DNA from 3 places in the Streptomyces sp. UG1 genome. Region 3 is predicted to be linked to each of the others. Evidence: riboswitches for the same ligand, from Rfam matches in the RefSeq annotation. Region 3 holds a riboswitch; each other region holds the start of a gene.

Region 1 (3,266 bases), on a different contig from region 3:
CAAGATCGAGGCCGAGGTGGGGCAGGTGTACGCGGCCGTCGACCAGGACGGCGTCGACGGGCTCACGCTCATCGAGCCCGGGTACCTGATGCCGCACCCCACCCTGCCCGCCGTGCGCGTGATGCACCGGGACGACCTGTGGTGCGAGCCGATCAGCAAGGTGCTGCTGCGCCATCCCAGCCTGTCCGACGACGAGTTGGCGGCAACGGCGCGTTCGGTGGTCGGCTCCCTGGCGACGGTCACGATGTCGGGGCCCGGCACCGTCGAACTCCAGCCATGCGGCATCACCAAGGCGACCGGTCTCGCGCTCGCCGCCGAGCACCTCGGTCTCGGTCCGCGCGACACCGTCGCCTTCGGTGACATGCCCAACGACATCCCCATGTTCGACTGGGCCGCCCACGGTGTCGCGATGGCCAACGCGCATCCCGAACTCAAGGCGATCGCCGACGAGATCACCCTCTCGAACGAGGACGACGGCATCGCCGTCGTCCTCGAGAGACTCTTTACGGGCGAATTGGTGGATTTCGCCCCATAGGGCCTAGTAGGGGCCGTTCACGTTGTCGATGGAGCCGTAACGCGCGGCCGCGTAGTTGCATGCGGCCACGATGTTCGCGACCGGGTCGAAGGGGTCGTACACCGTCCCCGGCACGTGGTAGCTGGCGAAGGTGGGGTCGATGACCTGGAGCAGGCCCTTGGACGGGGTGCCCGCCACGGCGTTGGAGTCCCAGTTGTTGATGGCCAGCGGGTTGCCGGAGGACTCGCGGAGGATGTTGCGGTGAATGCCCTCGTACGACCCGGGAATTCCGTTCTGCGCCATGATGTCCAGCGCGTTGCGGATCCAGCCGTCGAGGTTGTTCGGGTACGACTTCACGGAGGACTGGGTGGCCTTGGCGACGCCGGACCGCTTGGCGGGCGCGGACGCCTTGCTCGGCGCGGACGCCTTCTTCGTCGTCCGGACCTTCAGGTCCATGCCCGGGTGGATCAGCCGCGGGTCGTCCCCGATGACCTTGCGGTTGTCCTTGTAGAGCTGCCGCCAGCCGCCCTGGGCGTCGTAGCGGTCCGCGATGCCGTAGAGCGTGTCGCCCTTCTTCGTGGTGTACGTGACGGGGCCGGGCTTGGCTGCGGTCGACTCCGCCGCGCCCGCGCCGGTCGCGCTCAGGAGCGGGAGGGCGAGGGCGGCGGTGCCGGTTCCGGCGATGGCGACACGGCGGGTGAGCGGGTTGGTGCGGGGGCGGCGGTGCTTGCCTCGGGGCATGGCGCTGTTCCTCTCCGTCGCCTGCGAGGTGAGCTGTCGGGTTCGGGCGGGAGATGCCCGGCCGCGCCGCCGTGCGACGGTGCGAATTCACCCCTAGCCGGTTCGGCGCGCCATCAAGGCGTCCGGTCCGGCGACTTACCTGGGTCCCCCGCTCCTGCCGTGCGTGTGTGAGTTGCGTCGATGGATGACTGGGCGGCGGCAGGATTCGGCGTCCGCCCGACGAGCGGGAACGTATGCGAGAGCACATGCCCGGAACAAGTGCCATGGCTGTCTGACGTGCGGATTGACCATGGTCTGAGAGGAATGGGGCGCTTGATCCTTTGCGGTTGCCAAGCTTCAACTTGCGTTCCGTGCAAGGGTGGAAGGGGGGATGCCCGGTCGGGTCGCGAAGTGGGCGCGAGTGACCCAATTCACTGGCGATCACAAGAATGGCAAATCGGGCAATGCCTCCAACTCGCCTTTAACTGGCTGTCCGTGGAGTCCGTTTTTCCCATGTCCAGCTGAAAACCACCTCTTCGCCCTCCATGCGGATGACCTCGTTGGAGGCGGCGAAGGACGGAACCTCCCAGGTGATGCACGTCGTTGTCATAGCGATCGGAAGGGAGGCGAAGTCACCCCTGGCGGGTGCCGGGCATCCCGGCCTTGTCGGCCGGTCGGGCGGGCGGTGCGACAGGTATTCGAGGAGCGCTGGGAAGGGTGTGCGGATGTGCAGGGCGGGATACGGGCCGCGGCTTCCCTATATGTCGATACTTATCCGGCCTTATCGGATGATCAAAAAAATACCGGCCGTGATCCGATACCGCCCGTGGTGGACGGGTGGGTGGCATCGGTGATCGAAACATGACCGGATACGCTGACTCGAGTGATGGCAGCGACCTATCGACAAACCGTGTAACCGCCAGTAGACACCAGCAGACAGGAGACCCCTCGTGACCGTCGTCGGGCCGTTCGGGCTGAGCGTGCGGGACCAGGCTCTGGAAGCCGATGTCCAGGCCGGATTGGCGGCTGTCGAGGAGGGATTGCTCGAAGCCACCAAGAGTGAGGTCCCCTTCATCACCGAGGCCGCCCAGCATCTGGTGCGAGCGGGTGGAAAGCGCTTCAGGCCGTTGCTCGTGATGCTCACCGCCCAGTTCGGTGACCCGTATGCGCCGGGCGTCGTGCCGTCGGCGGTGGTGGTCGAGCTCACCCATCTGGCGACCCTGTACCACGACGACGTGATGGACGAGGCGGCCGTACGGCGCGGGGTCGACAGCGCGAACGCCCGCTGGGGCAACTCGGTCGCCGTACTGACCGGCGACTTCCTGTTCGCCCGGGCCTCGCACATCCTGGCCGACCTCGGGCCCGAGGCGGTGCGGGTGCAGGCCGAGGCGTTCGAGCGGCTGGTCACCGGGCAGATCCTGGAGACCGCGGGGCCGCAGGACGGCCGGGACCCGGTCGAGCACTACCTGGACGTGCTGAGCGGGAAGACCGGGTCGCTGGTGGCGGTGTCGTGCCGGTTCGGGGCGATGATGTCGGGCGCCGACGAGACCGTGGTCGACGTGCTGACCCAGTACGGGGAGCGGCTGGGGGTCGCCTTCCAGCTCGCGGACGACGTACTGGACATCGCCAGCGACTCCCACGAGTCCGGCAAGACGCCGGGGACGGATCTTCGCGAGGGCATTCCCACGCTGCCCGTGCTGCGGCTGCGGGAGCGGGCCGAGCGGCTCGGGCTGGCGGATGACATCGCGTTGTGCGAGCTGCTGGACTCCGATCTGAACGACGACGCGCGGCACGCGCAGGCGCTGGCCGCGCTGCGAGCGCACCCTGCGCTGGAGCAGGCTCGGCGGGACACGGTGCGGTACGCGGAGGATGCGCGGGCCGCGCTGGCGCCGTTGCCGGATGTCGGGGCCAAGGCCGCGTTGATGGAGTTGTGCGACGCGGTGGTGCATCGGGCCGGCTAGGGGTTCTCACCCTCGTCGACGACGTGACGCGCGTCACAAAGCTGGACTGAGTCCAAACTGAGATCACCTCC
Region 2 (3,266 bases), on a different contig from region 3:
GCCGGGCCGCCAAGGAGCTGTCCAAGGAGCTGTTCCCGCCGACCTCGCGCATGTCCCGCCCGCGCCAGGGCACCGAGGACACGGTCGCCGGCATCGACTCCGCGGGTGTACGCGCCTTCTACGAGCGGCATGTACGGCCCGCCACGTCCACCGTCGTGGTCGTCGGCGACCTCACCGGCGTCGACCTCGACGCCCTGCTCGGCGACACCCTGGGCGCCTGGACCGGCTCCACGGGCGAACCGCGCCCCGTCCCGCCGGTGACCGCCGACGACACCGGTCGCGTCGTCATCGTCGACCGCCCCGGCGCCGTCCAGACACAGTTGCTGATGGGCCGCGTCGGACCCGACCGGCACGACCGCGTGTGGCCCGCGCAGGTGCTCGGTACCTACTGCCTCGGCGGCACCCTCACCTCCCGTCTGGACAAGGTCCTGCGCGAGGAGAAGGGCTACACCTACGGTGTGCGCGCCTTCGCCCAGGTGCTGCGTTCCGCGCCGGACGGCACGGGCGCGGCGATGCTCGCCATCAGCGGCTCCGTCGACACCCCGAACACCGGCCCCGCCCTGGACGACCTGTGGAAGGTCCTGCGCGGTGTCGCCGCCGAGGGGCTCACCGACGCCGAGCGGGACTTCGCGGTGCAGAACCTCGTCGGGGTGGCGCCGCTGAAGTACGAGACCGCAGCGTCCGTGGCGAACACACTGGCGGACCAGGTCGAGCAGCACCTGCCCGACGACTACCAGGCGACGCTGTACCGGCAGCTCGCCGCCACCGGCACCGTCGAGGCCACCGCGGCCGCCGTGAGCGCCTTCCCGGTGGACCGTATGGTGACGATCCTGGTCGGCGACGCGGCCGAGATCCGTGAGCCCGTCGAGGCCCTCGGCATCGGCGAAGTCACCGTCGTGGCGGCCGAGTAGCTCACGAGCCCGGCGCCGGACGCCGGCACGCGCGCGTAGGGGCCCTGGTGACGAAAGAGTCACCAGGGCCCCTTTATGCCCGAATTGGGGAGAGGTTGCCTGTCTGGCCTGTGGGATGCGCTACAAAAACCCTGATCCGTTTGGGGATTGAGAGATGTCCCGCTTAGCGTCTTCCGGGCTGTCCGTCAGGCAGTGCGCCGCACCCGCGGCACCGGACAGCCATCGCCGAGTCCCCGTACGGCGCGAGCCAGGGGAGCCGGGGACCCACCCGAAGTCCCTGGGGTGAATCGGGCGCCCGCGCAGCCGCGAGGGGGTCCGTAGGAGACCTTCCTGCTCCGAACCCGTCAGCTAACCCGGTAGGCGAGAGGGAAGGAAAGGACCAGCCACCACATGGCGTTCACCTGCGCCACCGGGAAGAGCCGCCCCGCCGGGAAGCATCGCCGGCCCAGCCGGTTCGAGCGCACCACGGCCCGCGCGGCCGGCGCCGCCGCGATCACCGCCACCGGCGTCATGGGCACCCTGGCAGCTCCGGCGCTGGCCGCCGAGTCCGCCGCGGAGCAGACCGGCCTCATCCCCGTCATCACCGTCGACAACTCGATCGCCGACCAGCTCGACGCCCAGGCCGCCGCCCAGGAGCGGGCCGCCGAGGAGGCCGCCGCCGCGCAGCAGGCCGCCAAGGAGGCCGCGCGCCTCAAGGCGGCCGAGAAGGCCAAGCAGGAGCGCGAGGCCAAGGAGCGCGCCGCCCGCGAGGCCGAGCGCAAGCGCCTGCTGTCCTACGTCGCCCCGATCTCCGGCTCGTACATCTCCACGGGCTACAAGTCCGGCGGCGCCGTCTGGTCCTCCGGCAGCCACACGGGCGTCGACTTCCACGCCGCCACCGGCACCTCCGTCCACGCGGTCGGCTCCGGCACCGTCGTGGAGGCCGGCTGGGGCGGGTCGTACGGCAACAACATCGTGATCAAGATGAACGACGGCATGTACACCCAGTACGGTCATCTGTCGTCCATAGGCGTCTCGGTGGGCCAGACCGTCACCCCGGGCCAGCAGATCGGCCTGTCCGGCGCCACCGGCAACGTCACCGGAGCGCACCTGCACTTCGAGGCCCGCACCACGCCGGAGTACGGCTCCGACATCGACCCGGTCGCCTACCTGCGCTCGCACGGCGTGAACGTCTGACGCCCTCGCGCCAGCCCCCGAAGCCCCGGGCCCGTACGCCGGGGCTTTCGGCGTTTCCGAGCGATCGCCTGACCAAAAAATATCCATGGATTCCGGCCCGCCGTCGGAAATTCCGGCCGGTTGCAATAGAGTCACTGGGAACACGTCATTCGTCGACGTTTCACGGGGATTAAGGCGGAGGTCGCTCATGCGTATTCCGGCGCATTCGGTGTGCACGGCGATCCGGGACGACATCGTCGCCGGTGTCTACGAGCGCGGCAGTCGGCTCACCGAGGAACTGCTCGCGCGCCGCTACGGCGTCTCCCGCGTCCCCGTGCGCGAGGCGCTGCGCACCCTGGAGGCGGAGGGCTTCGTGGTGACCCGGCGGCACGCGGGCGCGTGCGTCGCCGAACCCACCGAGCAGGAGGCCGCCGACCTGCTGGAGATGCGCACCCTCCTGGAGCCGCTCGGCGCGGCCCGGGCCGCCCAGCGGCGCACCGAGGCCCATCTGAAGGTCCTGCGCGGCCTGGTCAGGCTGGGCCAGGAGCGGGCCAGGCGGGGAAACAGCGACGACCTGCGCTCCCTGGGCGGCTGGTTCCACGAGACGCTGGCCCAGGCCTCCGGCAGCCCCGCCCTGACCTCGATGCTGACCCAGTTGCGGCACAAGATCGCCTGGATGTACTCCGTGGAGGCGCCGGTCAACCCCGTGGAGTCCTGGACCGAGCACGGCGCGATCGTGGACGCGGTGGCGCGCGGCGACGGCGAACGCGCCCGCGCGATGACGGCGCTGCACACCGAGCGCACGCTGTCCGCGCACCGGCTGCGCTTCGGCTCGGGCGGCGAGCGCACGGAGCGTGTGAGGAATTCGCAACATGCCGTAAACATGTCGAGCCTGCGGCATTAACACGGGCGCCGTATACAAAGAGCAGATATTCGGCGGCGGTGAATTCACGCTGCCCTTTTTCGGGTGCGCCGCCGCTGTGCCGTGAATTCCGGCGACGTCCGAACGAAAACAGCGAAGCCGCGCCCGCCGGAAAGGCGGACGCGGCTTCACCGCTTGTTTGCGGAGTCCCGCTCAGGTCGTTCAGACCGTCTCGGGCAGCTCCTCGAGGCCCTCGGAGACCAGCTTCGCCAGACGGTCGAGGGCGACGTCCGCACCCTCGGCGTCGGAGGCGAGGACGATCTCCTCGCCGCCCTGGG
Region 3 (3,266 bases):
CAGCTCTCCGCCTTCCAGCGCGCGCACCCCGACCGGAGTGACCGATGTGCGCGCCACCATCTCCGGTACGACCGCGACCCCGAGCCCCGCACTGGCCAGCGCGCACACCAGCAGATAGCCCGGTGTCGGCACCAGCACCGACGGCGTCGCCCCGGCCCGGGTCAGCGCCGACTCCACACCTCGCCGGGCCGGAGCGTCCGGCGCCATGCTGATCAGGGGCTGTCCGGCGAGTTCGGCCAGTGGCAGCCGGGCGGTGCCGGTGGTGAGGGTGTGGCCGGGGGCGGACACCAGGACCAGTTCCTCCACGAGGATCGGCTCGACGCCGACGGTGGCGGGCAGCGCGACCGGTTCCCCCGGTTCGTAGGCGTGCGTGAGCGCCAGATCGACCTCGCCCGCCGCCACCGCCGCGACACCGGCCGACGGCTCGTAGTCGGCGACCGTCAGCTCCACGTCCGGATGCGCCCGGCGAAAGGCGCTCAGGGCCGGTGGCAGCAGATGGATGCCCGCCGTCTGGAAGGTGCCGAGCCGCAGGGTGCCGCCCGAGAGGCCGGTCAGCCGGGCCAGTTCGTGCCGTGCCCGGTCGAGCTCGTCGAGCACGCGCCGCGCCCGGGCCACCAGCAGCTCGCCCGCACCCGTCAGCCGCGTCCCGCGGTGGTGCCGTACCAGCAGGGCGGTGCCCGCCTCGCGCTCCAGCTTGGCGAGCTGCTGGGAGAGCGCGGGCGTGGTGTAGCCGAGCCGCTCGGCGGCCCGGGTGATCGAGCCCGCCTCCGCGACCGCCACCAGGGCGGCGAGCCGGACCGGGTCGTACATGCGGACCCCCGATCTGCCTTAAGCGATGCTTTAGGGCTTCCCAGGATATTCCTAATACCTGCTGAAGGCCTCAGCGCGGCAGTCTGGACCGCATGGACGCTCAGCTCATCGCCTTCACCGGGGTCGCGGCCGGCCTGGTCGCCATGCCGGGCGCCGACTTCACCGTCGTCGTACGCAACGCCCTCGTCTCCCGCCGGGCCGGCATCGCCTGTGCGCTCGGGATCGGAGCCGGACTGCTGGTCCATGTGACGCTGGCGGTGGTGGGGGTCGCCGCGGTCCTGGCCGCCGTACCGGACCTGTTCCGCTCGCTCCAAGTGGTGGGCGGCGGCTATGTGTTGTATCTCGGCGTCCAGACGCTGCGGCAGCGGCACTCCGCGGCCGGGGACACGCACGGGCGGTCCACCGCGCGACCGCTGCGGCAGGGCTTCGTCACCAACGCCCTCAACCCGAAGGCGTCCCTGACGTTCCTCAGCGTGCTGCCCCAGTTCGTGCCAGCGGGCGCTGCGGCGCTGCCCCGGACGCTGCTACTGGCCCTGATCGTGCCGGCGATCGCGCTGGTGTGGTTCCAGGCGGTCGCCCTGCTGGTGGACCGGCTCGGCAGGTGGCTGCGCCGGCCGCGCGCCGCACGGGCGGTCACCGTCGGCACCGGCGCCGCGCTGATGGCCTTCGGCGCGGCACTCCTGGCCGGGCCCGTGCTCGCCCTCTGATGCCCCGGGGGCGGTGACGGCGCGTCAGGCCGCCCGCACCGCCCCCGGGAAGGTCACTTGACCCGGCCGTACCAGACGCTCTTGGTCCAGATCTTCTGCAGCTTCACGACGTCCCCGGACTTCGGGGAGTGCCAGATCTTTCCCTTCCCGGCGTAGATGCCGACGTGGTAGACGTTCGACCCCGAGTGGAAGAACACCAGGTCTCCGGCCTTGCGGCTCTTGGCGGAGATGTGGCGGGTCTTGTTGTACTGCTGGGCCGCCGTGCGCGGCAGCTTCTTGCCCGCCTTCTTGAACGAGTACAGCGTGAGCCCCGAGCAGTCGAACCGGTTCGGCCCGGCGGCGCCCCACTTGTACGGAGAGCCCTTCTTGGAGGCCGCGACCCGAAGTGCCTTCGATGCCGGTGTGGCGGCCTCCGCCTCGGAGGCGAAGCCGGGAGCCACGATCGAGCCGCCCACTGCGGCGATGGTGAGGGCCGAGGCCGTACCGGCCCGGGCCATGAGCGACGGGACACGATTGAGCGCAGTCATGCGCAACCCTTCGTCAGCCGCCTGTGAAGGATGACCTGTCGGATTCGGGCTGGCGAAGTTGCCCGGCCGCGTTGCCGCGACTTCACCCCAAGGGTTGCTCGGCTCGAACGAACGTCCGCTCCGGCGACCCGCCTTGCTTGGGTCCTCCACTCCTGCCGATCCACTCCGTCGACCGGTCATCCGGGCGGCGGCAGGACTCGGCGTCCGCCCGGATCGCCCCGCCGCTGCGGCGGGGGCTTGTCGTCAGACAGGGATCTTGACGCACGGATGAACGAAATACCCAACGGAATCGGGGATTTGTGGTGTTACTCACCACTCACCCGTTCGGGTGGGTGGCCGGGTGTTCGAGGGGGTGTCCAGAGGGCCGAGGAGTCCCGGACCAGCGATGGAACGCCTCATTCCGCCTGGGGGTCATGCCTCTTGCGCAACCCTGGCGGGCGCGCAAAAAGTAGGCTCGGCTACGCCGAAAGGGGGTAGCTCGACTGGTCCGTTTCAGCTCGGTTCCGGACGCCTCGTCAGCGGGCCGGGACGCCCGGAATCAAGCTGTACGCGTCGTCAACTGTCGGAGCGCGGCGGCACCGTGACGCGAGCCGTGCGGCGCTCTCCGTCCAGCACGCGCAACGCACGCGCCAGCGTGGGCGCGTGCAGCTCCGTCTCACCGCGCTGGTGCATCAGCGCCAGCGCGTCCCGCAGCTCGGCCGCCCTGCTCACCAGGGCCTGGGCGGCGCGCAGCCCGCGGTAGGTGTCGCCGTGCTGCGCCGGATTGATCCGGCCGAGCAGGTCCACCACATCCAGATAACGGTCGATCAACTCCCCCTCCGCACGCGTCAGCGCGGGCAGGGGCGGCAACTCGGGTGGCAGCACCGGCCGATCACCGCCCCGTCGGCGGGGCCATCGTGGACCTGCGGTTGGGGATGATCCGGTCCGCCAGCCCGTACTCCACGGCCTCCTGTGCGGTGAGGACCTTGTCCCGCTCGATGTCCTCGGCCACCTGCTCGCGGCTGTGCCCGGTGTGCTCGGCGAGCATCTCCTCCAGGCGGGCCCGAACCCGCGTCAGTTCGTCGGCCTGGATCGCCAGATCGCTCGTCTGCCCCTGGACCGGCTCGGGCAGCGCGGGCTGATGGATCACCATCCGGGCGCCCGGCAGCACGAACCGCTTGCCCGGTGTGCCCGCGGCCAGCAGTACGGCGCCGGCCGCGCCGGCCTGGCCCAGGCAGATCGT

Evidence for each region. A riboswitch is a leader RNA that binds a small molecule or an ion and turns the genes downstream of it on or off. The one in region 3 is predicted to bind cyclic di-AMP.
Region 1: linked by a shared signal. The riboswitch ahead of ACP4J3_RS07050 (transglycosylase SLT domain-containing protein) and the one ahead of ACP4J3_RS49050 (C40 family peptidase) in region 3 are both predicted to bind cyclic di-AMP.
Region 2: linked by a shared signal. The riboswitch ahead of ACP4J3_RS42030 (M23 family metallopeptidase) and the one ahead of ACP4J3_RS49050 (C40 family peptidase) in region 3 are both predicted to bind cyclic di-AMP.

What each region holds. Positions count from the first base shown of each region.
Region 1 covers NZ_JBNGGG010000005.1:29,342-32,607, forward strand. The annotation lists gene ACP4J3_RS07045 (HAD family hydrolase) at 1-535, shown strand, start outside; gene ACP4J3_RS07050 (transglycosylase SLT domain-containing protein) at 539-1,255, opposite strand; cyclic di-AMP (ydaO/yuaA leader) riboswitch at 1,261-1,445, opposite strand; gene ACP4J3_RS07055 (polyprenyl synthetase family protein) at 2,185-3,195, shown strand.
Region 2 covers NZ_JBNGGG010000050.1:61,736-65,001, forward strand. The annotation lists gene ACP4J3_RS42025 (M16 family metallopeptidase) at 1-911, shown strand, start outside; cyclic di-AMP (ydaO/yuaA leader) riboswitch at 1,125-1,289, shown strand; gene ACP4J3_RS42030 (M23 family metallopeptidase) at 1,302-2,087, shown strand; gene ACP4J3_RS42035 (GntR family transcriptional regulator) at 2,275-2,970, shown strand; gene ACP4J3_RS42040 (HPr family phosphocarrier protein) at 3,151-3,266, opposite strand, start outside.
Region 3 covers NZ_JBNGGG010000084.1:13,081-16,346, reverse strand. The annotation lists gene ACP4J3_RS49060 (LysR family transcriptional regulator) at 1-810, opposite strand, end outside; gene ACP4J3_RS49055 (LysE family translocator) at 903-1,517, shown strand; gene ACP4J3_RS49050 (C40 family peptidase) at 1,571-2,044, opposite strand; cyclic di-AMP (ydaO/yuaA leader) riboswitch at 2,048-2,225, opposite strand; gene ACP4J3_RS49045 (hypothetical protein) at 2,600-2,908, opposite strand; gene ACP4J3_RS49040 (ATP-dependent Clp protease proteolytic subunit) at 2,916-3,266, opposite strand, start outside.